Regions from separate parts of the Cedecea sp. Ae19-4 genome, predicted to be linked through region 2. Evidence: predicted binding sites of a transcription regulator. Region 2 holds the regulator's gene; each other region holds the start of a gene.
The links. The regulator LexA, encoded in region 2, represses DNA repair genes until DNA is damaged. The targets are predictions, from matches to a motif close to TNCTGTATGTACATACAGNA.
Positions count from the first base shown of each region.

Region 1: a site for LexA is predicted at 1,249-1,268, ahead of mutH (DNA mismatch repair endonuclease MutH). Genes of this name have one in related genera too.
Region 3: a site for LexA is predicted at 1,776-1,795, ahead of AAIE02_RS05075 (metal-dependent hydrolase). Genes of this name have one in related genera too.

Region 1 covers NZ_JBCHWG010000003.1:361,227-371,050, reverse strand. Annotated here, with positions in the region: gene AAIE02_RS19675 (YgdI/YgdR family lipoprotein) at 1-170, opposite strand, end outside; gene mutH (DNA mismatch repair endonuclease MutH) at 329-1,015, opposite strand; gene rppH (RNA pyrophosphohydrolase) at 1,703-2,233, shown strand; gene ptsP (phosphoenolpyruvate--protein phosphotransferase) at 2,246-4,492, shown strand; gene lgt (prolipoprotein diacylglyceryl transferase) at 4,825-5,697, shown strand; gene thyA (thymidylate synthase) at 5,704-6,498, shown strand; gene AAIE02_RS19645 (prepilin peptidase-dependent protein) at 6,684-7,151, shown strand; gene AAIE02_RS19640 (prepilin peptidase-dependent protein) at 7,145-7,705, shown strand; gene AAIE02_RS19635 (DUF2509 family protein) at 7,702-8,136, shown strand; gene AAIE02_RS19630 (prepilin-type N-terminal cleavage/methylation domain-containing protein) at 8,118-8,459, shown strand; gene recC (exodeoxyribonuclease V subunit gamma) at 8,467-9,824, shown strand, end outside.
Region 2 covers NZ_JBCHWG010000002.1:582,715-592,538, reverse strand. Annotated here, with positions in the region: gene AAIE02_RS15565 (cupin domain-containing protein) at 1-469, opposite strand, end outside; gene zur (zinc uptake transcriptional repressor Zur) at 565-1,077, shown strand; gene AAIE02_RS15555 (CsbD family protein) at 1,153-1,362, opposite strand; gene dinF (MATE family efflux transporter DinF) at 1,598-2,932, opposite strand; gene lexA (transcriptional repressor LexA) at 3,010-3,618, opposite strand; gene AAIE02_RS15540 (diacylglycerol kinase) at 3,728-4,096, opposite strand; gene plsB (glycerol-3-phosphate 1-O-acyltransferase PlsB) at 4,228-6,657, shown strand; gene ubiA (4-hydroxybenzoate octaprenyltransferase) at 6,718-7,590, opposite strand; gene ubiC (chorismate lyase) at 7,590-8,099, opposite strand; gene malM (maltose operon protein MalM) at 8,288-9,244, opposite strand; gene AAIE02_RS15515 (maltoporin) at 9,344-9,824, opposite strand, start outside.
Region 3 covers NZ_JBCHWG010000001.1:1,049,584-1,059,407, reverse strand. Annotated here, with positions in the region: gene AAIE02_RS05090 (fructosamine kinase family protein) at 1-283, shown strand, start outside; gene AAIE02_RS05085 (YniB family protein) at 320-856, opposite strand; gene hxpB (hexitol phosphatase HxpB) at 1,025-1,693, shown strand; gene AAIE02_RS05075 (metal-dependent hydrolase) at 1,815-2,405, shown strand; gene AAIE02_RS05070 (L-cystine transporter) at 2,538-3,929, shown strand; gene cedA (cell division activator CedA) at 3,975-4,211, opposite strand; gene osmE (osmotically-inducible lipoprotein OsmE) at 4,363-4,704, opposite strand; gene nadE (NAD(+) synthase) at 4,972-5,799, shown strand; gene yddG (aromatic amino acid DMT transporter YddG) at 5,865-6,755, shown strand; gene cho (excinuclease Cho) at 6,822-7,685, shown strand; gene hutH (histidine ammonia-lyase) at 7,715-9,259, opposite strand; gene ves (environmental stress-induced protein Ves) at 9,523-9,824, opposite strand, start outside.

The DNA.
Region 1 (9,824 bases), on a different contig from region 2:
TTACCTTGCTGGTCACGATAGCTTACCAGACCGGTATCTTCATCGACCTTCGGCTTGCCCTCGGTCAAAATCATTCGTCCATCTTTGGTGGCCATTACGTAGTCACTGCTGCAGCCTGAAACGGCAAAGGCAAGACCAATGGCGGAGATTGCTACTGCCCATTTAGTCATCGGTATGTTCCTCGTCAGGAAGGGATCTTGTTAATAAGTTTAGTAATAACCTGATGAACAGGGGAAAGAAAGCGGTAAATTCTTAATAGGACGAGGGAAATGTAACATTCCCCGGTACTTACTGACAGAACCCTGGATTCCATTCTCTGCGGCGGCTATTAGAGCGTGAAGTGCCGTGCGAGAAGGGCTGCGGTGAAATTCTTCTTTAAGTAGAAGCCGCGAGGTAACGTGAGAATAGGTGAGCCGTCCGCGCCAATAGCCTCTGTTAACGCCCGGCTGTTGGCGGCTTTTGGCCGCAGCTGCAGCACTTCGCCGTGACGGGCGGTAATGCGCTCGACCTGGCCCAGCACGATCAAATCCATCAGTTCTTCCCAGTCCAGGCGCAGCTGCTGTTCTTCCTCTTCTGAAGGGCTCCATAATAGCGGAGAACCCACGTGCCGCTCGGCAAGCGGGATCTGCCTTTCTCCCTCAACCGGGATCCACAGCACGCGCTTGAGCTTATGCCGCACATGGCTGGTTTCCCAAATGACGCCGCTATTACCGGTTAACGGCGCGACGCAGACGAACGTGGTTTCCAACGGGCGGCCAAGGCTATCCACCGGGATCGTTTTCAGTTCGATCCCGAGCGCGGCAAAGTCTTGTTCGGGCTTGCTGCCCGCGCTGGCACCCAGCCACAGCTCCAGCAGCACGCCAATCCAGCCTTTATCGCGCTTCAGGTCTTTCGGCGTCTGTAAGCCAGCGCAGGCGGCCAGTTCGCCCAGGGTATAACCGGCGACGCTTTGCGCCTGTTGGAGCAGCTCGGCTTCACTGCGTGGGGGCGTGATGAGCGGACGTATTGGTTGCATAACTCGTTGATGTTTTTTGGTTAAAAAATGAACGCACTTTGTGCACAGCGAAAGCTTAGTTTAGTCGTCTGAGGATAAGATTAACAATATTCTGATTTATAATGAGTTTTTAAAGGCAGCCGTTTCGGTGCAGCAACATTAAAAAGGCTTTTCCAAATCTGGTCACTGACAATGAACAGGATCTTACACCATGTTATCCACAGAAAAGTGGGATAACTGGGAAAAAGCATGACTACTGGTTCCATTTACAGCCTTGACGAGGCGCTAAAATACAATTTATCACCGATTTGTGACTAACTTGTTGGCACAATCTGTGGATAAAAACAACATTGTGCGATCTTTCATCAGTAGGCGATCTTCATATGTGACGATCATCACATTATGAAACTCGTGTGTCATTTTTATAGTATTATGATTATGAAATTTAAAGGCTTTAATGTGTGGCAGGATTGCTCCTTATTTTAGTTGTCCTGAGTTGTCCCGATGTAATTCGGTAGTTCTTCACAGTTATATCCACAGAAAAAGTGAATAAAACCGCCGGTTTTGACCATCCCCTGTTTATAACCCGGCTCTCTTTTGTGAGTTATTCAAATGTTATTCCATGCGAGCGCCGCCGAGAGAGTGGTTTACCGCCTGACACTTGTATGAAACAATCGATGCAATCTAAGTTTGTTTTGAGGTAGTCCGGTGATCGATGATGATGGCTACCGCCCCAACGTTGGGATCGTAATATGTAATCGGCAGGGACAGGTGATGTGGGCACGACGCTTTGGCCAACATTCCTGGCAATTTCCCCAGGGGGGTATTAATCCTGGCGAGTCCGCTGAACAGGCAATGTACCGGGAGCTTTTCGAAGAAGTCGGTCTACAAAGAAAAGATGTTCGCATTCTTGCCTCGACCCGAAACTGGTTGCGTTACAAATTACCTAAACGTTTGGTGCGTTGGGACACAAAGCCGGTTTGTATCGGCCAAAAACAAAAATGGTTTCTTTTGCAGTTGCTGAGCAGCGACGGTGAGATCAACATGCAAACCAGCAGTACGCCGGAATTTGATGGCTGGCGCTGGGTCAGTTATTGGTATCCGGTTCGTCAGGTTGTTTCATTCAAGCGCGATGTCTATCGCCGGGTAATGAAAGAGTTCGCCAGCGTGGTGATGCCACTGCAGGAAGTTACGCCACCACGCAATAACTCGCCGGCATGGCGACGTAAAAGAGGTTAAGTCACGCGAAAAATGCTCACCCGTCTGCGAGAAATAGTCGAAAAGGTCGCCAGTGCCCCGCGCCTCAATGAGGCGCTGGACATTTTGGTGACTGACATCTGCCTTGCGATGGATACCGAGGTTTGCTCGGTTTATCTCGCCGACCACGAGCGCCGCTGTTTTTACCTTATGGCGACGCGCGGGTTAAAGAAACCGCGCGGCCGCACCGTCACGCTTGCATTTGATGAAGGTATTGTTGGCCTGGTTGGGCGGCTCGCGGAGCCGATTAACCTTGCAGATGCGCAAAAACACCCCAGCTTTAAATATGTGCCCGCCGTAAAAGAGGAGCGTTTTCGTGCGTTCCTCGGCGTGCCTATTATCCAGCGCCGTCAGCTTCTGGGAGTGCTGGTTGTTCAGCAGCGTGAACACCGGCAGTACGATGAGAGCGAAGAGTCTTTCCTCGTTACGCTGGCAACGCAAATGGCCGGGATATTATCGCAGTCTCAGTTAGCGGCCCTGTTTGGACAGTATCGCCAGACCCGTATTCGCGCGCTGCCTGCGTCGCATGGCGTGGCGATTGCCGAAGGCTGGATGGACACAACCGTCCCGCTGATGGAGCAAGTTTTTGAAGCGTCGACCCTGGACACGGCGCTTGAGCGTGAGCGTCTGACCGCCGCGCTGGAAGAGGCTTCCGGGGAATTCCGCCGCTACAGCAAGCGTTTTGCCGCCGGGGCTCAGAAAGAGACTGCGGCGATTTTCGATCTTTACTCTCACCTGCTGACCGACGCGCGCCTGCGGCGTGAGCTTTTTGCTGAGGTAGATAAAGGCCTGGTCGCTGAATGGGCCGTGAAAACGGTGGTGGAGAAGTTTGCTGAACAGTTTGCCAGCCTTTCAGATAGCTACCTGAAAGAGCGAGCGGGCGACCTCAGAGCGCTGGGGCAGCGCCTGTTGTTCCACCTCGATGACACGATTCAAAGCCCGAATACCTGGCCTGAGCGCTTTGTGCTGGTTGCCGATGAACTTTCAGCCACCACGCTTGCCGAACTGCCGCAAAACCGTCTCGCGGGCGTTGTCGTGCGCGATGGTGCGGCAAACTCTCATGCCGCCATTATGGTCCGTGCGCTCGGTATCCCAACCGTCATGGGCGCGGATATTCAGCCATCGGCTCTGCATCGCCGAATGCTGATCGTGGACGGCTATCGCGGTGAATTGCTGGTGGATCCTGAGCCGGTTTTGCTGCAGGAATACCAGCGCCTGGTGACCGAGGAGAACGAACTTAGTCGCCTGGCGGAAGATGATGTGGAGCAGCCCGCGGCGTTAAAAAGCGGCGAGCGGGTGCAGGTCATGCTGAATGCCGGGCTTAGTCCTGAGCATGAAGAACAGCTTGGTAGCCGTATCGACGGCATCGGGCTGTACCGCACCGAAATTCCTTTTATGCTGCAAAGCGGTTTCCCGTCCGAAGAAGAGCAGGTTGCACAGTATCAGGGCATGTTGCAGATGTTTAACGACAAACCTGTGACGCTGCGAACGCTGGACGTCGGGGCGGATAAACAGCTTCCGTATATGCCCATCAGCGAGGAGAATCCCTGTCTTGGCTGGCGAGGCATTCGTATTACGTTGGATCAGCCAGAGATCTTTCTGATCCAGGTCCGCGCCATGCTGCGTGCGAATGCGGCTACGGGGAATTTGAGTATCCTGCTGCCGATGATCACCAGCATTGATGAAATCGATGATGCGCGCAGACTTATCGATCGTGCGGGCCGGGAAGTCGAAGAGGAATTAGGCTACCAGTTGCCGAAGTTCAGGCTTGGGGTGATGGTTGAAGTGCCTTCCATGGTGTTCATGCTGGGGCATCTGGCCGGGCGTATTGATTTTATTTCCGTTGGTACAAACGACCTGACTCAGTATCTGCTGGCGGTTGACCGTAACAACACGCGGGTGGCTAACCTTTACGATAGCCTGCATCCGGCGATGCTGCGTACGCTGAACCTGATTGCCCGTGAGGCCGAGCGCTATGACCTCGATCTGTGCCTGTGCGGCGAAATGGCCGGTGACCCGATGTGCGTCGCGATTCTTGTGGGCATGGGGTACCGTCATCTTTCAATGAACGGCCGTTCCGTCGCGCGTATTAAATACCTGTTACGCCATATTCAGCTTGAAGAAGCCGAAGTACTTGCTCAGCGTACCCTTGAGGCTCAAATGGCGACGGAAGTACGCCACCAGGTCGCTGCGTTTATGGAGCGCCGCGGCATGGGTGGCCTGATTCGCGGTGGGCGCTGATCCGTTCTCAATGTCCCGATCTCACCGGGACATTTTCCCCGTCTGACAACAAGGGAAAAAGCGTGGTTTTTCCCTTGTTGTGGCTCATCTTCCGAAAACCCCAAAGGGGTTTCCCTGTTCGTTTTCTTCGATGCTTGGTGTTGGTTCACACTCCCGGATACGCCCTGGATGCCCCGGTACCACCGGGACATTACACATCTTTTACAACTTCCGTAATCAATCACTCTGGCTGTTTGTGCTATGATCCGCTGCTTTCGGAGCGCATCGAGAGTGGTGCGTACTTGCCACTCACCTTCTATTTTGGGTGAGGTAACAATAGCTTGTGGTGACAGATGAATAGTGGCTATCTGCGTTTCCCTGAATTTGATCCGGTGCTTTTCTCCATCGGGCCGGTTTCCCTGCACTGGTACGGGCTCATGTACCTGGTCGGGTTCGTGTTTGCCATGTGGCTTGCCGGGCGCCGCGCCAGCCGTCCGGGCAGCGGCTGGACGAAAAATGAAGTAGAGAATCTGCTGTATGCAGGTTTCCTTGGCGTGTTCCTGGGGGGACGCCTGGGCTATGTCTTCTTCTACAATCTGCCGGTCTTCCTTGCCGATCCTCTCTACCTGTTCAAAGTCTGGGACGGCGGTATGTCCTTCCACGGCGGCCTGATCGGTGTTATCTGCGTGATGATTTGGTTTGCGCGCCGCACCAAGCGTACTTTCTTCCAGGTCTCTGATTTTATTGCTCCGCTGATCCCGTTTGGTTTAGGGGCTGGGCGCCTCGGCAACTTTATCAATGGCGAACTGTGGGGCCGCGTTGACCCGAACTTCCGCTTCGCCATGCTGTTCCCTGGTTCACGCAGTGAAGACGTTGGCCTGCTGGCAACGCACCCGGAATGGCAATCGCTGTTCAATACCTACGGCGTACTGCCTCGCCACCCGTCTCAGCTTTATGAGCTGGCGCTGGAAGGGGTTGTCCTGTTCATCATCCTGAACCTGTTTATTCGTAAGCCTCGCCCAATGGGGTCCGTCTCTGGCCTGTTCCTGATTGGCTACGGTGCGTTCCGTATCATCGTCGAATTCTTCCGCCAGCCGGATGCGCAGTTCACCGGCACCTGGGTACAGTACATCAGCATGGGGCAGATCCTGTCGATTCCGATGATTGTTGCCGGTATCATTATGATGGTCTGGGCTTACCGCCGTCCGCAGCAGCAACTTTCGTGAGGTGACATGAAACAGTATCTTGATTTGATGAAAAAAGTGCTCGAAGAGGGCACGCCAAAAGCGGACCGTACCGGTACCGGCACGTTGTCGATTTTTGGGCATCAAATGCGCTTTAACCTGCAGGAAGGCTTCCCGCTGGTTACCACCAAAAAATGTCACCTGCGTTCGATCATTCATGAGCTGCTGTGGTTCCTGAATGGCGATACCAATATCGCGTACCTGAAGGAAAACAAGGTGACGATTTGGGACGAATGGGCGGATGAAAACGGCGATCTCGGCCCGGTTTACGGCAAGCAATGGCGTTCCTGGGCAACCCCTGACGGGCGTTATATTGATCAGCTAACCACCGTGCTCAACCAGTTGAAAAACGATCCCGATTCTCGGCGCATTATTGTCTCTGCGTGGAACGTGGGCGAGCTGGATAAAATGGCGCTGGCCCCTTGCCACGCGTTTTTCCAGTTCTATGTGGCAGACGGCAAACTCTCTTGCCAACTCTACCAGCGCTCTTGCGACATCTTCCTTGGTTTGCCGTTCAACATCGCCAGCTATGCGCTGCTGGTGCATATGATGGCGCAGCAGTGCGACCTGGAAGTGGGCGACTTTGTCTGGACCGGGGGCGATACGCACCTGTACAGCAATCACCTGGAACAGACACGTCTGCAGCTAACCCGTGAACCGCGCGCGCTGCCTAAGCTGGTTATCAAACGTAAGCCGGAGTCATTGTTTGACTACCGTTTCGAAGACTTCGAGATTGAAGGCTACGATCCGCATCCGGCGATCAAAGCGCCTGTCGCCATTTAACCTGCTGACAGAGTGACAGAACCGGTGCCTGAGTGCGCCGGTTTTTTTTGCCCTGGTTTTGCTTCTTCGGCATTGATTCCAGAGCGTATGCAACTCTCCGTAACGCCTTAATTATCTTCCGATATGTGTCGCATCATCTGATTTGCGAACTGGCTGATTCAACTTCTGTGGCCCACACTCCTCCCATGAGAATCAACCAACGTGGTTTTAGCGTTATTGAGGTGATGGTGGTGATAGCCATTGTTGCCGTACTCAGCGCTGGTGGGCTTCACGGCTGGCACGAGTGGCAGCAGAGAGTGCAGTTGCGGCAAACGGCTCAGCAACTGAGTCACTTTCTCTCGCGGCTAAGAAATGATGCCAACTGGCATAACCAAACCCATCTTTTGGCGCTGCATCAATTGGGGAAAAGCTGGTGCCTGACAAGCCGTGCCGCTGAAGAAAACTGTTCGGGAAACTCAAATCTGACGTTTACCCCCGAGTTTGACGATATCGTCGTGGAGGATATGACTGCCGGGTTAGGTTTCTACGGTATTCGCAACACAGCCTGGCCAGGCCACCTTATTGTGAAAAGTCAGGTCGGGCGCTGGAAAGTGACGCTCTCGGTTTGGGGGCGCATCCGGCTGTGCGAAATGTCCGGAGACAAGTCATGTTGAGCGCTCAGAGAGGGTTTACGTTACTCGAAACGCTTATTGCGATGGCCTTGAGCAGCGTGCTGCTGCTAGGCACTTCAAGGCTTTTCCCCGCTTTGCAGGGCGAGGTTTTACGCCAGTACAGCTACGTTGCTCAGCAGGAAGCGCTTTGGCAAATGGCGTTCACCGTTGGAAAAAATTTACAGCGTGCGGGTTATTGCCGAGGGAAGTGTCAGGGGGAGGCTGTAAAGCTTATGAACAACGGAAACTGCGTGGTATTGCAGTGGGATGCCAACGGTAATGGCCGGTGGGACACGACCCCTGGTAGTCAAAATGAACAGACGGGCTATCGCTTGCGTAACGGCAGCCTGGAGACTCAAAAGGGCGTAGAGCATTGTGAAGGTACCGGCTGGGAAAGAATGTCTGACCCGACGCAATTGGTGGTGCAGCATTTTTCCGTGGTTCGCCTGAATCGCAAAACCGGCAGGCCTTTATTCCTCGTGAGTCTTGCTGCATATCTGAAGCAAGGTGGGCGTCCTGTGGAGCTTAGCTACACGGTGAGTGGAGAAAATTCATGAGCGGCAAGCAAGAGAAAGGGAGCACCTCTTTGCTGATGGTATTGATGCTGCTTGCAGTTGGTTCTCTGATGCTGAGTGGGCTTTCCCGGCAACTTAGCGCCCAGCGCTTTGAGGTTGCCGCCGAAATTCAGTTTATTAAAAATCAGACGGCTGCAAGATCTGCGCTGGCATGGGGGGAAAAACAAAGCTGGCAACCCCAGAGAACCTGGCAATGTCAGTTTGAGTCGCGTAATCAGTGGCACGCCTGCCTGCATCTAACCGATAAAGGTGAGGCCTTACTGGCTGCTTCCGGTTCTGTTGCAGGGCCCACGCTACCGTTCACATTGTGGCGCTGGGGGGGACTTCAGGGGAATAAATTAGTGGCCTCCGCGCAGGGCTGGCTGGATTTTTGCCCTTTACTGGACGATGACTTATGCAAACTGCCTCGATAGTTTCCCGGCAGCGTGGCTTCAGCCTCCCGGAGGTGCTATTTGCCCTGGCGCTGTTTGCGATAGTGATGACCGCATTGCTGGGGTACCACGGTGTATTGCAGCAGGGTTTCACCAGCCAATGGCAGCTAAGGCAGCTGTGGCGAGTCGCGCGTGAGCAGACCGAGCCAGAAGTTCCTCCACTTTCAGATGCATGGAATGTGCATCAACAGCAGACATCGTCTTTGGGATGTGTCAGCATCGACGTTACTGTAACAAGTCCAGAGGGCCGGATAGCGCAGCTTTTGAGGCTCGATTGCCCACGGTCAGAACAACGTCAGGAGTAGCGATTTCATGTTGCGTGTCTACCATTCCAACCGCCTTGATGTGCTGGAAGCCATTATGGAGTTCATTGTGGAGCACCAGCCATTGCCGGATCCTTTTGAGCCGGAAGTGGTGCTGGTGCAAAGCACCGGGATGGCGCAGTGGCTGCAAATGACGCTGGCACAGAAGTTTGGTATTGCGGCGAACATCGAGTTTCCGCTGCCCGCCAGCTTTATCTGGGACATGTTCGTGAAGGTATTGCCCGATATCCCGGAAGTGAGCGCTTTCAACAAGCAGAGCATGAGCTGGAAGCTGATGACGCTTATCCCCAATATGCTCCACAAGCCAGAGTTCAAGATGCTTGGCCACTATCTGCAGGTAGACGACAGCAGCCGTAAGCTGTTTCAGCTTTCTTCCCGGATTGCCGACCTTTATGACCAGTATCTTGTCTATCGTCCCGGCTGGCTAAGTCGCTGGGAGAAGGGCGAGCTTGTCGAAGGCGTGGGAGAGTCTCAGCTCTGGCAGGCTCCGCTCTGGGCGGAACTGGTGCGCTACACCGCTGAGCTGGGGCAGCCTGAATGGCATCGAGCCAATCTCTACCAGCGCTTTATTAGCGCTCTTGAGAAAAGCGAGGTTTGCCCGACGGGACTCCCATCTCGCGTCTTTATTTGTGGGATTTCCGCTCTGCCACCGGTGTACCTCCAGGCTCTGCAGGCGCTGGGTAAGCATATCGACGTCCATGTGCTATTTACCAACCCCTGCCGCTACTACTGGGGGGATATTAAAGATCCCGCGTTCCTTGCTCGTCTTGTCAGCCGCCGTCGTCGTCGGCATCAGACAGAACAAGAGCAGACCTTGTTTAAGGACAACGACAATGCCTCTTCGTTGTTCAATGAGCTTGGTGAGCAGGATGTGGGGAATTCCTTGCTGGCCTCTTGGGGGAAATTAGGGCGCGACTACGCGTTTTTGCTTTCCGAACTGGAGCGTTTTGAAGAGATCGATGTTTTTGTCGATTTAGAACCCGATAACCTTCTCCGCGGCCTGCAAAGTGACCTGTTGGAGCTGAAAGATTCGCAGGTGCTGGGGCTGACGGCTGAGGAGTATGAACACAGTGACGGTAAACGGCTGCTGGATCTTAACGATCGTTCTTTGACATTCCATGAGTGCCATAGCCCGCAGCGAGAAGTTGAGGTGCTGCACGATCAACTGTTGGCGATGCTGGAGGCCGATCCAGAACTTACCCCGCGCGATATCATCGTGATGGTTGCGGATATTGATAGCTACAGTCCGTTTATCCAGGCGGTGTTTGGTAGCGCGAAGGACGAGCGTTGGCTGCCGTTTGCCATTTCTGACCGTCGGGCGCGCCAGGCTCACCCGGCCCTGCAGGC
Region 2 (9,824 bases):
CGTTGTGCGGGCCAAAGAATTGAGGCGGATGATCTATCCAACGGTCCTGCCGCTGCACGGCATAAGACTGATTTAGCGGGTAATAAATTTTATTTTCGGCTTTATTCGCTTCACCTACGACTAATAGCCGCACATCCTGTTCGGTATTATTAATAAAGGTATGGCAAATGCCGGTTCCGGCAGGAAATCCCACGCTATCGCCCGGCTCGAGCGCCCAAAGATGACCGTTGATCCACACTTCGGGGTGCCCTTCGAGCACATACGCAAACTCTTCTTCGCTGCTTTCCGCGTGGGGATAAGAGGTTCTGCGGCCGGGAGGAATACGCTCATGGTGAATCCCAAGGCGGTTTAAACCGAAATTACGGGCCAGAGGAGCGCCAATAGAAAACAGCTCCGCGCTGTCCGGGTAAGTTGCGTCATCCTCGCCTTCCAGCTCGCGCCAGTGACGAATACAATCAGGTTTTTGCATCACTTCCTCCTGGGTAGATAGGGTCAGTATGTACCAGGATTCGGCGTTTTATCCGCATTATGGTAAAGTATTGCGTCAATGACCGGGAGAGGCTGATGGATACCACAACTTCGCAAAACGTGTTAGCTCAGGCTGAAAAGCTCTGCCTGCAACGCAATGTACGCCTGACGCCACAGCGTCTCGAGGTTTTGCGCCTGATGGCCGAGCAAACCGGGGCCATCAGCGCTTATGATCTGCTGGATCTCCTGCGCGTTAGCGAGCCACAGGCTAAGCCTCCAACGGTTTATCGCGCGCTGGATTTTCTGCTGGAGCAGGGTTTTGTGCACCGCGTGGAATCCAACAACAGTTACGTGCTGTGTAATTTTATCGATCATCCAACCCACTCTTCCGCCATGTTTATCTGCGACAGATGTGGGGCCGTAAAAGAGCAGGCCGCTCAGGGTGTGGAAGATATTATGCAGAAACTGGCGTCCAAAATGGGGTTTGCCCTGCGCCATAACGTGATTGAAGCCCACGGATTGTGCGCTGATTGCTCGGAAGTTGAAGCCTGTAGCCACCACGGCGCCTGCGATCACGATCATTCAGTGCAGCCGAAGAAAAAGCGTTAAGAGGGAGTGGTACATCCCTGTACCCGGGCAGGATTGGTCTTACTTACTGATTAGCACATTTGAGGGTCCGCCAGATTACCAGCGGTAATTGCTCCCGGACTCCCAGTCCTTCACTTCTTTCTCTGCCTGGTCTTTGGCGTAGCCATAGCGTTCCTGGATTTTACCCACCAGCTGGTCACGCTTCCCTTCGATGACGGTCATATCGTCATCGGTCAGCTTACCCCATTTCTCTTTGATCGTACCTTTGAACTGCTTCCAGTTACCGCCGATTTCGTCCTTATTCATCATCATCTCCTCATCGTTCGGTTTAGATTTTCGCATCCGGGCTGCAGGATGCTGACTTTCTGGAACACACCCACTGTCTGCTGGATGTAAAGGTAATTGTAGACAAGGATTCCGAGTTACATTTAAAACTCAGAATCTTTAACCATTCTTAAAAGCGATGGAACGCTGATTCCTCGTCTTAGAAACGAGAAATCAGCACGACAGGAGCAGGGTTAACGAAGGCCAGGAGGTTCGATCAATGGCCGCCCGATGTAGCGAACCAGGTGTTATTACGCCAGTGGCGCCGCCAGATGACGCCCAGCGACAGGCCACGCAAGGCCAGAAACACCGCCAGAGACAGCCACAGGGCGTGGTTACCCCACAAAGGCAGCGTAAACATCGTCACGCCAAAGCCCAGCGCCGCAACCGCCATGCTGTTACGCATTTCGGCACCCCGCGTCGCGCCGATAAACATACCGTCCAGCAGGTAACACCAAACGCCCACGACCGGCAAAACAACCTGCCAGGCAAGGTAATGATTTGCCAGAACACGAAGCTCCGGCAGGGAGGTAAGCAGCGCGACAATTTGCTCCCCAGCAAAAGCATAAATAGCGGCAAATGCTATCGCAACCAGCCCCGCCTGCCTGCACGCAGCCCCCCAAACTTCGAGCAACTGCCCACGGTTACGCGCCCCGTAAGCCTGCCCTGAATGGGCTTCTACGGCGTAAGCAAAACCGTCCAGCGCATAGGCGGTAAAGGTCAACAGCGTCATCAGCACGGCGTTAACGGCAACAATTTCGCTGCCGAGACGCGCACCAAAAATGGTGATTGAAGCAAAGCAAATTTGCAGCAGCAGCGAACGCAGCATGATATCGCGGTTGAGGGCCAGCAGCTTGCGTAAGTCCCCTTGCCAGGCCGTTTTGAGACGAGCCCAACTGATGCCCCGCAGCTTCAGTACCTTCCGCACCATCACCAGGCCGATGATAAACGTCGCATATTCGGACACCGCCGTGGCCAGCGCCGCCCCCTGCACGTTCATGTGCAGCCCCATCACCAGCCAGAGGTCGAGCACGATATTAATCAAATTGCCGACGACCAACAGGATGACCGGCGCCCGCGCATACTGAACGCCCAACAACCAGCCTAACAGCACGAGGTTAGCCAGTGAGGCCGGGGCGCTAAGCCAGCGGATCTCCAGGAACCGCCTTGCCTGATCCAACACCTCGTCATTGCCGCCAACAACGTGCAGCGCAAGGTTGATCAGTGGATAACGCAGGACCACGATAGCCAGCCCGGCTATCATCGCCAGCATCAGGGGTTGAACCAGTGCGCGCGCCAGCCGCTGTGGATCGTTCGCACCAAACGCCTGTGCCGTTAACCCGGTGGTGCTCATGCGCAGAAAAAGCAGCAGCATAAAGAGGAAACTGGTCGCCGTGGCGCCGATAGCCACCCCGCCAAGATAGGTCGGGCTATCAAGATGGCCAATGACCGCCGTATCGACCAGGCCCAGTAACGGAACGGTGATATTGGAAAAAATCATCGGCAGCGCAAGCCGCCACAGCGCACCATCCGTTGACGAAAAGAATCGCATGGGAATGATCCAGAGGAAAAAAGAGAGGTGTTTAAGGCAGGTGGCACGGCAGAGTTACCGCACCACCGGAAGAGGTGTTACAGCCATTCACCGTTGCGGATCACCCCGACGGCCAGGCCTTCAATGCTAAAATTCTGCTCGCGAAGATCGACCACAATAGGCTGGAATTCGCTGTTTTCCGGCAGCAGGTGCACGGTATTGCCCTGCTTTTTCAGGCGTTTTACGGTCACTTCATCGTCGATACGCGCGACAACGACCTGGCCATTACGCACGTCCTGGGTTTTGTGAACGGCTAATAAATCACCGTCCATGATGCCGATATCTTTCATCGACATGCCGCTGACGCGCAGCAGGAAATCGGCATTCGGCTTGAACAGAGAAGGGTCAACCTGGTAGTGGCCTTCGATGTGCTGTTGCGCCAGCAGCGGCTCACCGGCGGCAACACGGCCCACCAGCGGCAGGCCATTTTCTTCTTCAACCAGCAGACGAATGCCGCGTGATGCACCAGAAACAATCTCGATGGCACCTTTACGTGCCAGCGCTTTTAGATGCTCTTCCGCGGCGTTTGGAGAACGGAACCCCAGACGTTGTGCAATTTCGGCGCGCGTAGGTGGCATGCCGGTCTGGTTGATATGATCCCGAATGAGATCAAACACCTCTTGCTGCCTGGTAGTTAGTGCTTTCATTCCGCCCCCTGGGTGTTTATACAGTTATGCTGTGAGTATATACAGCCCCGGGCGATTTTGAAACCACAAATTAAGCAAAAAACCAGCGACTTAAACTGTTCTGGAAGGGCTATCGCAAATGTGACCAAAGCAAGGTGGCCCAGGTTGCAACCGCAAGGATAATCGCTATCAATACGGCGGCGGAACCCATATCTTTGGCTCGCCCTGAAAGCTCGTGGTACTCGGTGCCGACACGGTCAACCAGCGCTTCAATGGCGCTGTTGAGGATTTCGACAATCATCACCAAAACAACCGAGCCAATCAGTAAAATACGCGTGATGGGGTCCACGTCCAGCCAGCAGGCGATGATGATAGCGATGACCGCCGCTACGCCCTCCTGACGAAAGGCGGCTTCGTTGATCCAGGCCGCACGCAACCCCTTCCACGAGTAGCCTGCAGCCTTAATAATGCGGGTGATGCCGGTGGTATTATTCGCCATTCAAGGAAACCTTTTTAAATATTGAGCGTCAATGCTCACTGAGTCTAAATCGCAGCGCCACAGAAATTCCCCAGAGTTTCTGATATCCTTGCGGCGCATTTGCATTATTAACCTGAGGCTTTACATCATTTATGTCAGGCTGGCCAAGAATTTACTACAAATTACTGAATTTACCATTAAGCGTTCTGGTAAAGAGCAAGTCTATCCCGGCGGATCCCCAAACCGAACTCGGTCTGGACCCTTCACGCCCCATCATGTACGTCCTGCCCTACAATTCTAAGGCAGACTTACTGACGCTGCGTGCCCAATGTCTGGATCACGATCTGCCCGACCCGCTGGAACCTCTGGAAATTGACGGCGTACTGCTGCCGCGCTACGTGTTTATCCACGGCGGGCCGCGCGTCTTCACCTATTACACGCCAAAAGAAGAGTCGGTAAAACTGTTCCACGATTATCTGGATCTGCACCGCAGCAATCCCGATCTCGATGTACAGATGGTGCCGGTTTCCGTGATGTTCGGCCGCTCGCCAGGGCGCGAAAAAGGGGAAATCAACCCGCCTTTACGCACGCTGAACGGCGTCCAGAAATTCTTTGCGGTTTCCTGGCTGGGTCGCGATAGCTTCGTGCGTTTCTCGCCGCCGGTTTCGCTTCGCCGCATGGCAACCGAACACGGCACGGACAAGATTATTGCCCAAAAATTGGCTCGCGTGGCGCGCACTCACTTTGCCCGCCAGCGCCTGGCCGCCGTTGGCCCGCGCCTGCCGGTCCGCCAGGATCTCTTCAACAAGCTGCTGGCGTCAAAAGCGATTGCCCGCGCGGTAGAAGATGAAGCCCGCAGCAAGAAAATCTCCCACGAAAAAGCGCAGCAAAATGCCGTCGCGCTGATGGAAGAGATTGCCGCGAACTTCTCCTACGAAGCCGTACGTCTGACGGACCGCGTTTTAGGTTTAACCTGGAACCGCCTCTATCAGGGCATTAACGTGCATAACGCCGAACGCGTGCGTCAGCTTGCCCATGATGGCCACGAAATCGTCTATGTGCCCTGCCACCGCAGCCACATGGACTATTTGCTGCTTTCCTACGTGCTTTATCACCAGGGGCTGGTTCCGCCGCACATTGCCGCCGGGATCAACCTGAACTTCTGGCCAGCCGGCCCGATTTTCCGCCGCCTGGGCGCGTTCTTTATTCGCCGTACCTTCAAGGGCAACAAGCTTTACTCCACGGTATTCCGCGAATATCTGGGCGAGCTGTTCAGCCGCGGCTATTCCGTTGAATACTTTGTCGAGGGTGGCCGCTCCCGTACCGGTCGTTTGCTGGATCCTAAGACTGGCACGCTGTCGATGACCATTCAGGCCATGCTACGTGGCGGCACCCGCCCGATCACTCTGGTGCCGATTTACATCGGGTACGAGCACGTCATGGAAGTGGGCACTTACGCGAAAGAGCTACGCGGTGCGACCAAAGAAAAAGAGAGCTTCATGCAGATGGTGCGCGGCCTGAGTAAGCTGCGCAACCTCGGCCAGGGTTACGTTAACTTCGGCGAACCGCTGCCGCTGATGACCTACCTGAACCAGCATGTTCCGGAATGGAAAGACTCTATCGATCCGATAGAAGCAATTCGCCCGGCCTGGCTGACGCCAACGGTGAATGATATCGCTGCCGATATCATGGTGCGTATCAACAACGCAGGGGCCGCTAACGCCATGAACCTGTGCTGTACCGCGCTGCTTGCTTCACGCCAGCGTTCGCTGACCCGTGAACAGCTTACCGAACAGCTCGACTGCTACCTGAACCTGCTGCGTAACGTGCCGTATTCTCCGGATGCCACCGCACCAACGGTTTCCGCTGACGCGCTGATCGACCACGCGCTGCAGATGAACAAGTTCGAGGTGGAGAAAGACACCATCGGTGACATCATCATTCTGCCGCGCGAGCAGGCCGTGCTGATGACCTATTACCGCAACAACATCATGCACATGCTGGTGCTGCCGTCGCTGATGGCGTCCATCATCACTCAGCATCGCCACATCTCGCGCGCAGAGCTGCTGCGTCAGATAGAAGTTGTTTACCCGATGCTGAAAGCCGAGCTGTTCCTGCGTTGGGAAAAAAGCGAGCTGGGCAGAGAAATTGATGCGCTGATCGCGGAGATGGAGCGTCAGGATCTGGTCATGGTTGTCGGTGACGAAGTGCAGATTAACCCTCACCGCTCACGCACTCTGCAGCTTCTGGCGGCGGGGGTGCGCGAGACAATCCAGCGGTATGCCATCACCTTCTGGCAGTTGAGCGCCAACCCGTCGATCAACCGCGGAACGCTGGAACGCGAAAGCCGCACGGTGGCGCAGCGACTGTCCGTTCTGCACGGCATTAACGCCCCGGAATTCTTTGATAAAGCGGTCTTTACCTCGCTGGTGCTTACCCTGCGCGATGAAGGCTATATCAGCGATACCGGTGATGCAGACGCGACCGAAACCATCAAGGTTTACCAGATGCTGGCCGATCTTGTGACCTCGGACGTACGTCTGACGATTGAGAGCTCCGCTTCCCAGGACGCGGTTTCTTAATTCAGCAGAAACGAAAAAGGCGGGTGATTAACCCGCCTTTTTTATTACCTGAAGACTGACTCAGAAATGCAGGTAGCTCAACGCCAGGCCCAGGAACAGCACCAGCCCGACATAGTTATTGTTCATAAACGCTTTAAAGCAGCCTTCGCGCTCGCGTTTGGCGATCAGCTTCTGCTGGTGCACAAACAGCCCGCCCGCCAGCAAAATTGACCAGTAGAACGTGCCACCCAGCCCATTGAGCCAGCCCACAACGCCCATCAACAGCATGGTGGCGATTTGCAGCAGGCCGATGATCAGCTTATCGTTGCGGCCAAACAGGATCGCCGTCGACTTAATGCCAATCTTCAGGTCGTCGTCGCGGTCGACCATCGCATACTGCGTGTCGTACGCCACGGTCCAGCAAATGTTAGCGAAGAACATCAGCCAGCAGCTTAACGGCACCGATTCGCTGGCGGCGGCAAATGCCATAGGAATGGACCAGCCAAAAGCCGCACCCAGCACCACCTGAGGCAAATGGGTGTAGCGCTTCATAAACGGATACACCCATGCCAGCGCAAGGCCGGCCACGGACAGCAAGATCGTCATGGTGTTGAGCGTCAGCACCAGCAGGAAAGCCAGGCCCACCAGCACCGCGAACAGCGCCTTCGCTTCTTTCTCAGAAACTGCGCCACTGGGCAGCGGGCGCTGCGCGGTACGCTTTACGTGACCATCAAATTTACGGTCGGCATAATCGTTCACCACGCAGCCCGCGGCGCGCATCAGCCAGACGCCAGCGATAAAAACAACCAGATTCAGCAGCGAGGGTAAGCCCGGGGTGGCCACCCACAGCGCCCACAGCGTGGGCCATAGCAGCAACAAAGCGCCAATGGGCTTATCGGTACGCATTAACCGGTGATAAGCCAGCAGTTTTCCCTGCTTAAGACTCCACTCCATTATTTTTCCTCTTCGTACAGCGGAGATGCCGGCAGGAACAGTTCGGTCAGCAACAAAGGCTTACCGGAAAGTCTCAGTCGGGAACGACGTCCCCACAGTTCGGCGCTGCGGCCAATCTCAATATAGTCACGCGTCAGGGTTGATGAACTAAAAAGGTAGCGCCCGAGCGGCGTATCGCCAAGCTTTTGCAAAGCCAGCTCAGGGCCATCAAGCGTGCTTTCAGGCACCACGGTGCGCCCCAGCAGCCAGGGTTCGTCATCCCCGCAGAGGATAATTTCCCGCAGCCAGTAACGCGCAGAGGCAGGTAATAAATCGGCTTCGGGCAAATCATTGCCAGCAGGGACAAAACCTTCGCGCACGATGCGGACGGTGACTTTTTGGCAGTGCTGTTCGAAGCGTTTAGTCATCGAATCTTCCAGCAATAACCAGTCGAGATAAGCGGAGCTAAGCCCTTGCGGGACCTCCGTGTAGAAATTCAGGGCGCGCAACGGCGACAGCGCGTCGGACATGGGAATACTCTCCGATACATAACCTGATGGCATTGTAACGCAGAACATCTCTGTGCGGGCAGACAATGGCAACACACGCGGCAAATACCGCAACAATTGAGCAACAGCAACTTAAAGTTTTTAGGCTATAGAAAAAAGGTGCGCCTGAGCGCACCAATACTTCAAGCATCAGCAACGTGGGGAAATGGTTACCCCTTGCCTTTTACACTGCTGATAAAAGTTTTACGGGCGGAGGTGGAACCCAGACGCTCGGCTTCATTCAGCAGTTTCAGGGCTTTATCAATGTCGCCTTTATCCACCGCCTGTTTAATGGCGCGGTTAAAATAGCTTTCCGTATCATTGAGCATTGGCTCGCTTTTCGCGGCAGGCGCCGGAGCTGGCGCTGCCACTGGTGCTGGTGCTGGTGCAGCGGCCGGTGCAGAGTAGGCCGTCAGTGGCGCTACGTTACCGACCACAACAGGTTTGGTATCGGATCCACCAAAGATCTTACCGATCATGATGTTGCCGCTGTTTTGTTCGGTTTTCAGCTTCACCGTCAGGGTACCTTGCCCACTGTGGCTAGCAATCGGATCGGCCACATCAGGAATGGCGTTGCTTGCCCCTTCAGCATAAAGCTTCGCCGGGTTGATCATGCGGGTCGTTTCCGTCAGATCGTGTTTCGTGGTGTACACCAGCATGTAGATCTGTTTTTGCCCCATCATCGGAGTCAACTTCATGACGTTTTCCAGACGGTTGCCGGAGGTCATGCCCGGTTTCTGGTACTGGAAGTAACTGCTCGGGAAGAAAGCAGAAGGCTGCATCTGCCCGTCGAGAATCAGAACGTTTGGCGCATAAACGCTCAGGTCTTTAACCACGCTGGACAACGTGATTTCCAGTGAGCCCTGATCCGCTGGCAGCACGAAGGCGGCCACACTCCCGGTGAGCTCTCCGACATTAATGCTGGCCGAAGAGGCGCTCAGCACCACGTCCTGGCTGACGGGAGGTATCAACGGAACCCATGGCAGGCTTTGTAATTTGTCCGCAGGAATAGACGGTGCGGTAGAGACATTCTGTGGGTTAATCGCCGTGTTGGCGGCAAAAGAAGCCGGCACGGACGATAGGCCCAGAACGGGAAGCAGGCAAAGCGCAAGAAGATGTTTTTTCATTGTTTTATCCTCGAAGCGAACCCGCCTCCTTCAGGCAAAAAAGAGACGGGTCAGGCATGTGAAACTGGCGGGCGCTAAGCACCCGCGCAGTGGGTTAACTTACCACCAGGCTTCCATCTGAATACCGAAGGTCACTTCGCTATCGTTGCCACGGCTAAAGGTACGGGCGCTGGTATCGCTGAAAGCAATGCCGGATGGCGTGCCAGCTACGTAGTTAGCATCGCTGGCGTCACTGGAAGAGTAACCCCACTTCTCATCCCACTTGGCGTAGGTCGCGAAGACGCGAATAGCCGGACGAGACCAGATGCTGTTCCCCGCCTGCCACTGTTGCGCCAGGGTGATTTTGTACTGATTGTTGCTCTTGTCGGTCAGCTGAGACTTCACGTTGTCGTAGCCAACTTCCATCAAGGTGCTCATGATTGGCGTCCATTTGTACATAGGACGAACGCCCACGGTCCACCATTTGGTGCCGTTGTTATCATCGCGGTTGATATCCTGGTACATACCCACATACATCAGGCCCCAGGTATCGTTGAAGTCGATAGCCCCGTGGTCAATGACGCGCAGCATTTTGCCATCG
Region 3 (9,824 bases), on a different contig from region 2:
TCTCTGGTCGGGCAACTGCGCCCTCGGGCCTGACGGGCCCTTTATTTACGACCCCGCCTGCTATTGGGGTGACCGGGAATGCGACCTGGCCATGCTGCCGCTGCACAACGACCAGCCGCCGCAAATTTACGACGGCTATCAGTCCGTCTCTCCTCTTCCGGCGGGCTTCCTCGACCGCCAACCCATTTACCAACTTTATACCCTGCTTAACCGGGCGATTCTGTTCGGCGGGCAGCACCTGGTGACGGCGCAAAAAGCGCTGGAGAAAGTATTAGCGGCGTAAAAAGCAGGCCGCGCCTGAACGGCGTGGCCCGTTATTTTATAAAAAGCCGAGCAGCTTGAAGAAGAAATAGCCCACCACGATGACAATCACCGGCAGGACATAAAGCGGAAAAATCTGCAGTAAGATCGTGTGATGTGGCACAACCACTTTTGCATCGAGCTGCGCTTTGCTGAGTCCCTCCGGCCCTTTGGCCTGTTCAAGAATCAGCTGATCCTGCACGCCCTCGCGCAGGAATTTTGCCTGACGGCTCATGCGGGCCCCGGAGTCCTGCAGCGCCAGACCGATAAAAATCAGCGCAAATATTAGCCAGAAGAAGACGTTCACCTGGCCGTTAAAATCCGGCAGCGGCGAGTTGTACCAGAAGAGATTCAGGAACGGCGTATTGAACCGCATCATCTCAATCATCACGTGGGCGAAATCCATCATTACGGCGTCAATGCCCGGCTGTTTTTCGCTGTGCTGATACATAAATTTCAGGATGGAAATTACCGTCGACAGAAGCGCCGGGATAAAAATAATCCAGCCCGCCACGCGCTTTAAAATCGCAATGCGTCCAGCTTGTTGATACGTCATGTACTCCCCTTTATTAGGACGTAACGTTATACGCTCAAAGTCTACCCTGTGTGGCGCTATTTCGCCTGAGCTTTGCGGGCTAAATTCGCAAAAGCGGTAGCTTCGAGCTTTGTTTCCGGCTAAAGATACACAAACATTTTATTTTGACGAACAGAAAGGAGTCATTTTATGGCCGAAACGCGCCAAATCCTCGCAGCAATTTTTGATATGGATGGGCTACTGATAGATTCCGAACCGCTTTGGGATCGTGCGGAGCTGGACGTGCTGGAGAGCATCGGCGTCGATATTACGCGTCGTCACGAACTGCCCGACACGCTGGGATTACGCATCGACCTGGTGGTTGAACTTTGGTATTCACGCCAGCCGTGGACCGGACCATCCCGTGAGGAAGTGACCGCGCGCGTTATCGAACGTGCTATTGCGTTGGTTGAGGAACAGCGCCCGCTGCTGCCTGGCGTTATTGAAGCGGTGAAGCTTTGCAAAACGCTGGGCCTGAAGGTTGGTCTGGCCTCTGCGTCTCCGCTGCACATGCTGGAAAAGGTGCTTGAAATGTTCGACCTGCGCCAGGACTTCGACGCTATTGCCTCCGCTGAACATCTGCCTTACAGCAAGCCGCATCCACAAGTGTATCTCGATGCGGCCGCGAAGCTGGGGATCGATCCGCTCTCCTGCGTGACGCTCGAAGACTCCGTCAACGGTATGATCGCTACTAAAGCGGCGAGGATGCGCTCCATTGTGGTGCCTGCCGAGGAGAACTTTGCGGACCCACGCTGGTGCCTGGCGGACGTCAAACTTCCTTCTCTGGTTCAGCTAACGGAAACAAGCTTGAAAGGCTAAACCTGTCGGGCGGCTCAGGCCGCCCATCTTCCTGACAAAATGTTACACCGTCACCTCTTCCGAATACTGTACAAAAACCCTATACTGGATGAATCGACAGTTTCTTCATTCAGGTTGTATCATGACGGCGGAAGGCCACCTGCTCTTTTCTATTGCCTGCGCAGTTTTTGCCAAAAACGCCGAACTGACGCCCGTCCTCGCCCAGGGTGACTGGTGGCATATTGTGCCGTCCGCGATTCTGACCTGCCTGTTGCCGGATATTGACCACCCAAAATCCTTTCTGGGCCAGCGGCTAAGCTGGATCTCAAAACCGGTGGCGCGAATGTGCGGCCACCGGGGGTTTACCCATAGCCTGTTTGTGGTGTTCGCCGGGCTGGCACTGTTTTACCTCAAGGTACCGGAAAGCTGGGTCATTCCGGCCGATGCGCTGCAGGGTATGGTGCTGGGTTACCTCAGCCATATCCTTGCCGACATGCTAACGCCTGCCGGGGTGCCGCTATTGTGGCCGTGCCGCTGGCGTTTCCGTTTCCCCATCGTTCGCCCACAAAAAGGCAATCAGCTTGAGCGCGCCCTGTGCATGGCGCTGTTTGGTTTTGCGGTTTGGATGCCCCAGGGCCTGCCCGAAAACGGTGCAGTACGCTGGTCTTCGCAGATGATAAATTCGCTGCAAACCACCTTTAATAGCTTTATAACTCACCAGTCTGAGCGTTAAACAGCCAATATCATTCATTTGGTAATAATCAATTCCTTTTGAATATAAGCCAACGCCCTGCCATCTGTTACGCTTTGCAACATAACGGTCGCCCCTGCGCGGCCGCGTGACAATAAATCAGGAGATACGGGGATGAATTTTCCACTGGTAGCGAACATTGTGGTGTTCGTTGTATTGCTATTGCTGCTGGCGCAAACTCGCCACAAGCAATGGAGCCTTGCCAAAAAAGTGCTGGCAGGTCTGGTACTGGGCGTGATCTTTGGCCTGGCGTTGCACACCATTTATGGTTCCGACAGCGCGGTGCTGAAAGATTCCATTCAGTGGTTTAATGTTGTCGGTAACGGCTATGTGCAGCTGCTGCAGATGATTGTTATGCCGCTGGTCTTCGCCTCAATTCTGAGTGCCGTCGCCAAACTGCATAATGCATCTTCGCTGGGGAAAATCAGCGTTCTGTCTATCGGTACACTGCTGTTTACCACGCTGATTGCCGCGCTGGTCGGGGTGCTGGTCACCAATCTGTTTGGCCTGACCGCTGAAGGCCTGGTGCAGGGCAATGCAGAAAACGCTCGTCTGGCGGCGATTCAATCCAACTACATTGGTAAAGTGGCTGACCTGACCGTCCCGCAGCTGATTCTCTCCTTCGTGCCGAAAAACCCGTTTGCTGACCTGACCGGTGCCAGCCCGACGTCTATCATCAGCGTGGTGATTTTTGCCGCCTTCCTGGGCGTCGCAGCGCTGAAGCTGCTGAAAGATGATGCCCCTAAAGGTGAGCGCGTACTGGTGGCTATCGACACCCTGCAAAGCTGGGTCATGAAGCTGGTTCGCCTGGTCATGCAGCTGACGCCATACGGCGTGCTGGCGCTGATGACCAAAGTAGTGGCGGGCTCAAACCTGCAGGACATCATCAAGCTGGGCAGCTTCGTGGTGGCGTCTTACCTTGGCCTGGCAATTATGTTTGGCGTTCACGCCGTTCTGCTGGCTTTCAACGGCGTTAGCCCGGTGAAATACTTTCGCAAAGTCTGGCCGGTGCTGACCTTCGCGTTCACCAGCCGCTCCAGCGCAGCGAGTATTCCACTGAACGTGGAAGCGCAAACCCGCCGTCTTGGCGTGCCAGAATCTATCGCCAGCTTCTCTGCCTCCTTCGGTGCAACCATCGGCCAGAACGGCTGTGCAGGTCTCTACCCGGCAATGCTTGCCGTGATGGTGGCTCCGACCGTAGGGATTAACCCGCTGGATCCTGTCTGGATTGCGACGCTGGTAGGGATTGTGACCGTTAGCTCCGCAGGCGTAGCCGGCGTGGGCGGTGGTGCAACCTTCGCTGCGCTGATTGTGCTGCCCGCGATGGGGCTGCCGGTCACGCTGGTCGCGCTGCTGATTTCCGTTGAACCGCTGATTGATATGGGCCGTACCGCCCTGAACGTTAGCGGGTCGATGACCGCCGGGACCATTACCAGCCAGTTGATGAAGCAGACCGACAAAGAGATTCTGAACAGCGACGATGAAGTGGAATTAGCCCACCGTTAATCTGAACTGAAAAACAAAAAGGCCGCTATCACTAGCGGCCTTTTTTTATACTTCGTTTTCCTGCCGAACCTGTTTCGCCCAGCGCTGTGCCGACTCGGGCAAAGTAAACGGCGGCGACTGGCGGAAGGCATCACCCAGTAAAACAAACGCTACATACTGCCCGCGCAGCAGATAGACATCTTTGAACCCGTCTACTCGCCACGCATGAGAAGGCGGAGCTGGCTCCACGCGGGGCGTGTAGGTAATGATTGGGCGTGTATTCGGTTGGCGCAGTGGTTTCATAGGCAACGGGATTGGAACTGAATTAGTGAACAACCTCACCATGATAGCGGATCTCACCCTTCCTCGTCGCCCCCTCTTCTCTGTCTCCGCCCGTAAGGCAAAAAAAAGCCCGGCGCAGAGACTGCAGCCGGGTCCTTTACGGCGTGCTAGCTTAGGCTTTAGGTGCCTGCGGATCGGTGTCGTATTCAGCGCAGGTCTGGTAGCCCGAATTCATCACGCGACCGGTGTCATCCAGCGCGACAAAGTAGGTTTCAGCTTTACCGTTACGCTGGCCCAGAATATAGGTCTGGCAGGTCCCTTTGGCGTGGATCATGGTGATTTCGGAAGACGGTTTACCCGCAATCTGCTGAACCTGGGCACGAGTCATGCCTTTTTTCACATCTTTCACCACCGGCTCAGTCACCAGATCTTTGGTGCGATCGTAAGCGGTACACCCTGCCAGCATAGTCATTACCGCTGCCGCGCCTAAAAATCCTGCAAATTTATTATTCATAATTATCCTCATCAATGAATGTATTGATCCTGCGTGTTAGATAAGCCTGGAATATAAAAGAACATTTTTCAACTCGTTACCCTTAATGCGTGAAAATTCGGACAATAAGAGTATTCATAAGGATCCTGTCTGGTTTGCAGAAAAACTCGCCGTCTGCAGGCCGGGTAAGCCTTTGAGCCTTGTCGTTTTCAGCGCAACAGGGTAAGTTTTAGGACAGTTAAATTTTGCGGCCTGCGCGTTGCGGGTACAGCTTATTGGAGGGGTTAAATGGCTCTGCAACAAGAGATTATTCAGGCACTGGGCGTCAAGCCACAGATCGACGCCAGCGAAGAGATCCGCGTCAGCGTTGATTTTCTGAAAACGTACCTTAAAACCTACCCGTTTATTAAATCTCTGGTGCTGGGGATAAGCGGCGGCCAGGACTCCACTCTGGCGGGCAAACTCTGCCAGCTAGCTATCAGCGAACTGCGTGAAGAAAGCGGCGACGACAGCTATCAGTTTATCGCCGTGCGCTTGCCGTTTGGCGTACAGGCCGACGAGCAGGATTGCCAGGATGCCATTGCGTTTATCCAGCCGGATCGCGTGTTAACGGTGAACATCAAGGGCGCCGTGCTTGCCAGCGAGCAGGCTCTGCGCGAAGCGGGAATCGAGCTGAGCGATTTTGTTCGTGGCAATGAAAAAGCCCGCGAGCGCATGAAAGCGCAGTACAGCATCGCCGGGATGACCAAAGGCGTCGTCGTGGGGACTGACCATGCCGCGGAAGCCGTAACCGGATTCTTCACCAAGTATGGCGACGGCGGCACCGACATTAATCCTCTTTTCCGCCTCAACAAACGCCAGGGCAAACTGCTGCTGAAAACGCTCGGCTGCCCGGAACATTTGTACCTGAAGGCCCCGACAGCCGATCTCGAAGACGATCGCCCTTCTCTGCCGGATGAAGCGGCCCTCGGCGTAACCTACGTGCAAATTGACGATTATCTGGAAGGCAAAACCGTACCGGCTGAAACCGCAAAAATCATCGAAGGCTGGTATCTGAAAACGGAACACAAACGCCGTCCGCCGATTACCGTGTTTGATGATTTCTGGAAAAAATAGTCAGAAACAACTTTGCATTAGCATTTTTCAGGGCGGCGTAGTGCCGCCTTTTTTACAGGATGGACATGGACACCTCTTCGCAACGCGCCACGCTTATCGGCCTTATCGCAATCCTGCTCTGGAGTACCTCCGTTGGCCTGTTGCGCAGCATCAGCGAGCACTTTGGCGCAGTCGGCGGCGCGGCCCTGCTCTACACCGTCAGCGCGCTGTGTCTTTGCCTCGCCCGAGGTTTGCCCAAAATACGCGAACTCCCACCCCGTTATCTCTGGGTTGGCGGGCTGCTCTTTGTGGGCTATGAAATAAGCCTGGCGCTTTCAATTGGCCTGGCGCACACCCGCGCTCAGTCCCTGGAACTGGGGATGATCAATTATCTCTGGCCCTGCCTGACCGTCTTTTTCGCCCTGTTTATTAACGGCCAGCGCAGCAATTTATGGCTGTGGCCTGGGCTCGCGCTTTCCCTGGCGGGGATTGTGCAGGTAATGAAAGGAGACGGCGACTGGTCGCCTCTCGTGATGTGGCACAACATTCTCGATAACCCACTGGCCTACGGCCTGGCTTTTGCCGCCGCCATCATCTGGGCGCTCTACTGCAACCTGACTCGCCGCTGGAGCGAAGTTAAAAGCGGCGTCAGCCTGTTTTTCTGCGCCACCGCGCTGGTGCTGTGGATTAAGTTCGCCTTTGTGGCACATCCAACAATGCATTTCACGCTATCCGGTACGGCGCAGCTGTTATTTATGGGGATTTCTACCGCCGTCGCCTATTCAGCCTGGAATGTTGGTATCCAGCGGGGAAACATGACGCTGCTTGCCACGGCTTCCTACTTCACGCCGGTATTATCAGCCCTGCTCGCCACGCTGTGGCTGGGTCTGCATCCCGGCTTTGCTTTCTGGCAAGGCGTACTGATGGTTGTAGGCGGCTCTCTGCTTTGCTGGCTTGCCACGCGACACTATGGTTAAGGGCGATTCCCTCTTCACCTTCACGACTGCTATACTGGTGAAATAAACAGTACCCAGGAGTCCGATGTGGTCAGGCGTGCAAATTCGTCGCGGTTAGAGTTTGAAGCCGCGGCGGTCTATGAATATCCGGAGCATCTCAGGTCATGGCTTGATGACCTGCCCAAAAAACCCGGCGTCTATGTTTTTCACGGTGAAAGCGACGTTATGCCGTTGTATATCGGCAAAAGTGTCAATATACGCACGCGCGTGATGTCCCATTTTCGTACGCCTGATGAAGCCGCACTCTTGAGGCAGTCTCGCCGTATTACCTTTATCCGCACTGCCGGCGAACTCGGAGCGCTGCTGCTCGAAGCGCAAATGATCAAAGAGCAACAGCCTTTGTTCAACAAACGCCTGCGTCGTAACCGCCAGCTTTGTTCCCTGTCTCTTCAGGGGGACACACCGCAGGTTGTATATGCCAAAGATGTCGATTTCTCCCGCCAGCCGGGCCTGTATGGGTTGTACGCTAACCGCCGGGCCGCGCTGCAAACGCTGCAAGGGCTGGCCGATGAGCATCGCCTCTGTTACGGCCTGCTGGGCCTGGAATCACTGAGTAAGGGCCGGGCCTGTTTTCGCTCAGCGCTCAAACGCTGCGCCGGAGCCTGTTGCGGGAAAGAGACTCAGGCCGGGCATCATGCCCGCCTGGTTCAGGCTCTCGAACAGGTTCGCCTGATTTGCTGGCCATGGAAAAACGCCGTCGCCATCGTGGAACGCAGCCCGGAGATGACCGAGTATCACCTGATCGATCACTGGTTTTATCTTGGGTCCGTGCAACAGTTAACTGACGCGACAACCCGCAGCCAGCCGCCGGAGGGCTTTGATAACGACGGCTACAAGATCCTTTGCAAGCTGATGCTGAGCGGGGAATATGAGGTGATAGAACTGGAGTAGACTCCCCCCAAGAGAGGAGTCTAAAAGTGCTAAGCCGCCGACGAAGGCAGAAGTTTGGTGATAGCTTCCGGCCAGCCGTCGCTGCAGCCCCAGAGACGCATTTGCTCGATATCCGGTGCCAGCAGGCGGTCCTTTTCCAGAAATGCCACGCGTTCGCGAATATCCCCGAAGACGTTTTCAAGCAGGGGTGAGCTGCGCAACGGCCGGTGAAACTCGATGCCCTGAGCGGCCGCCATAGCCTCAATCCCAACCACTGCCGCAGTGTTAAAGCACATAGATCCCAGACGGCGAGCCGCATAGGTCGCCATCGAAACATGGTCTTCCTGATTCGCAGACGTTGGCAGACTGTCGACGCTACCCGGATGAGCGAGCGATTTATTCTCCGAGGCCAGTGCAGCAGCGGTGACCTGCGCAATCATAAAGCCGGAGTTAATCCCGCCCTCTTTCACGAGGAACGGCGGCAGGCCGGACAGCCCGGTATCCAGCAGCAGCGCCAGGCGACGTTCCGAAATTGCGCCAATTTCCGCCACCGCTAACGCGATAATATCGGCGGCAAAGGCAACGGGCTCTGCGTGGAAGTTGCCGCCGGAAATCACTTCTCCGGTGTCGCTGAACACCAGCGGGTTGTCCGAGGCGGCGTTGGCCTCAATCTGCAGAACACTCGCCGCATGGCGCAGGTTATCCAGACACGCGCCCATAACCTGCGGCACGCAGCGAATGGAATAAGGATCCTGCACGCGGCCACAGTGGACGTGAGAATCAACGATTTTACTGTCGGCAAGCAGTGCAGTGACCGCCTCAGCCACATCAATTTGTCCCGCCTGGCCGCGGGCCTGGTGGATACGCGCGTCGAATGGTTTCACGGAGCCTTTGATAGCCTCCAGCGACAAGGCCCCCGCCACCAGCCCGGCAGCAAACACCTTCTCGCCCTCAAACAACCCTCGCAGCGCAAGCGCCGTCGAAACCTGGGTCCCGTTCAGCAGCGCCAGGCCCTCTTTTGGCCCCAGTACCAGCGGCTTTACGCCTGCCAGCTTCAAACCTTCACCGGCAGGGATCTGTTCGCCGTTCACCCTGACATTCCCTTCCCCGAGCAACATCAGCGACAGATGCGCCAGCGGGGCCAGGTCACCGGATGCCCCCACCGAGCCTTTCTCCGGGATCACCGGCATTACGCCCGAGTTAAACAGCGCAATGAGACTATCAATCACCAGCAGACGAACGCCGGAGTGCCCGCGTGACAGGCTGATAATTTTACTGGCCATCACCAGTCGGACAACATCATCCGGCAGCGCTTCGCCAAGCCCCACGCTGTGAGAAAGCACCAGATTACGCTGAAGTTCAGCCAGATGATCGGTGGCGATGGTGGTTTGTGCCAGCTTGCCAAAACCGGTGTTAATACCGTAAACCACGTCGCCGTGGGCAACAATCGCTTCTACCGTGCCGAGCGCACGCTCAACGGCGGCAACCGCCCCGGGGTCAAGCCTGAGCAGCACGTTTCCATGGTAGATCTCGCGCAGAGTGGCCAGTGAAACGGAACCTGGAGTGAGACTGCATAGCTTCTTTTGCGTTGACATGTCAGCATCCTGTTTGCATCGGGTTTTTGTCTATATTTGTATATACAACTTAACTAATAAACCAAATAATCCGCCAGCGGGTCATAGGACTTTTTTATCGATCGGTGAGCCGGATCGCGCTTGTGAAATTTTTCCAGCACGGGATGCTGCCGGGCGTTTACAGGCAGGGGAAATGAAGAACAAAACCGCAGTTGCACAGCAGTTTCTGAGGATATTCATCAGGAAGAAAGAGCATTGCCCGGCCAGTTTTCCGGGCATTCGGTCTACAAATAGGTAATTTCGCTGAACAGCAGTTGCCCTTCGTTTTTTAACAGCCGCAGCGTGTGGCTGCCCTCCTGCCACCAGGCGCCCTGGTCCGGTGAAAGCAGCTTATCTTCCAGCTGCCATTCCCCGCTCAGGACATAAACAACGCCGCCTCGGGTACCAAAAGTGGTAAAGGTTCTGTCCGCCACCCGCACCTGGGCCCGGCATCGGTCCCGGCGAGTCATCACGTTAAAGTCCATCGACATGCCGCGAGTCAGCTCGGCTTTTACGGGCTGCTCACCGGCAAAAGTAAAAGGCTGAT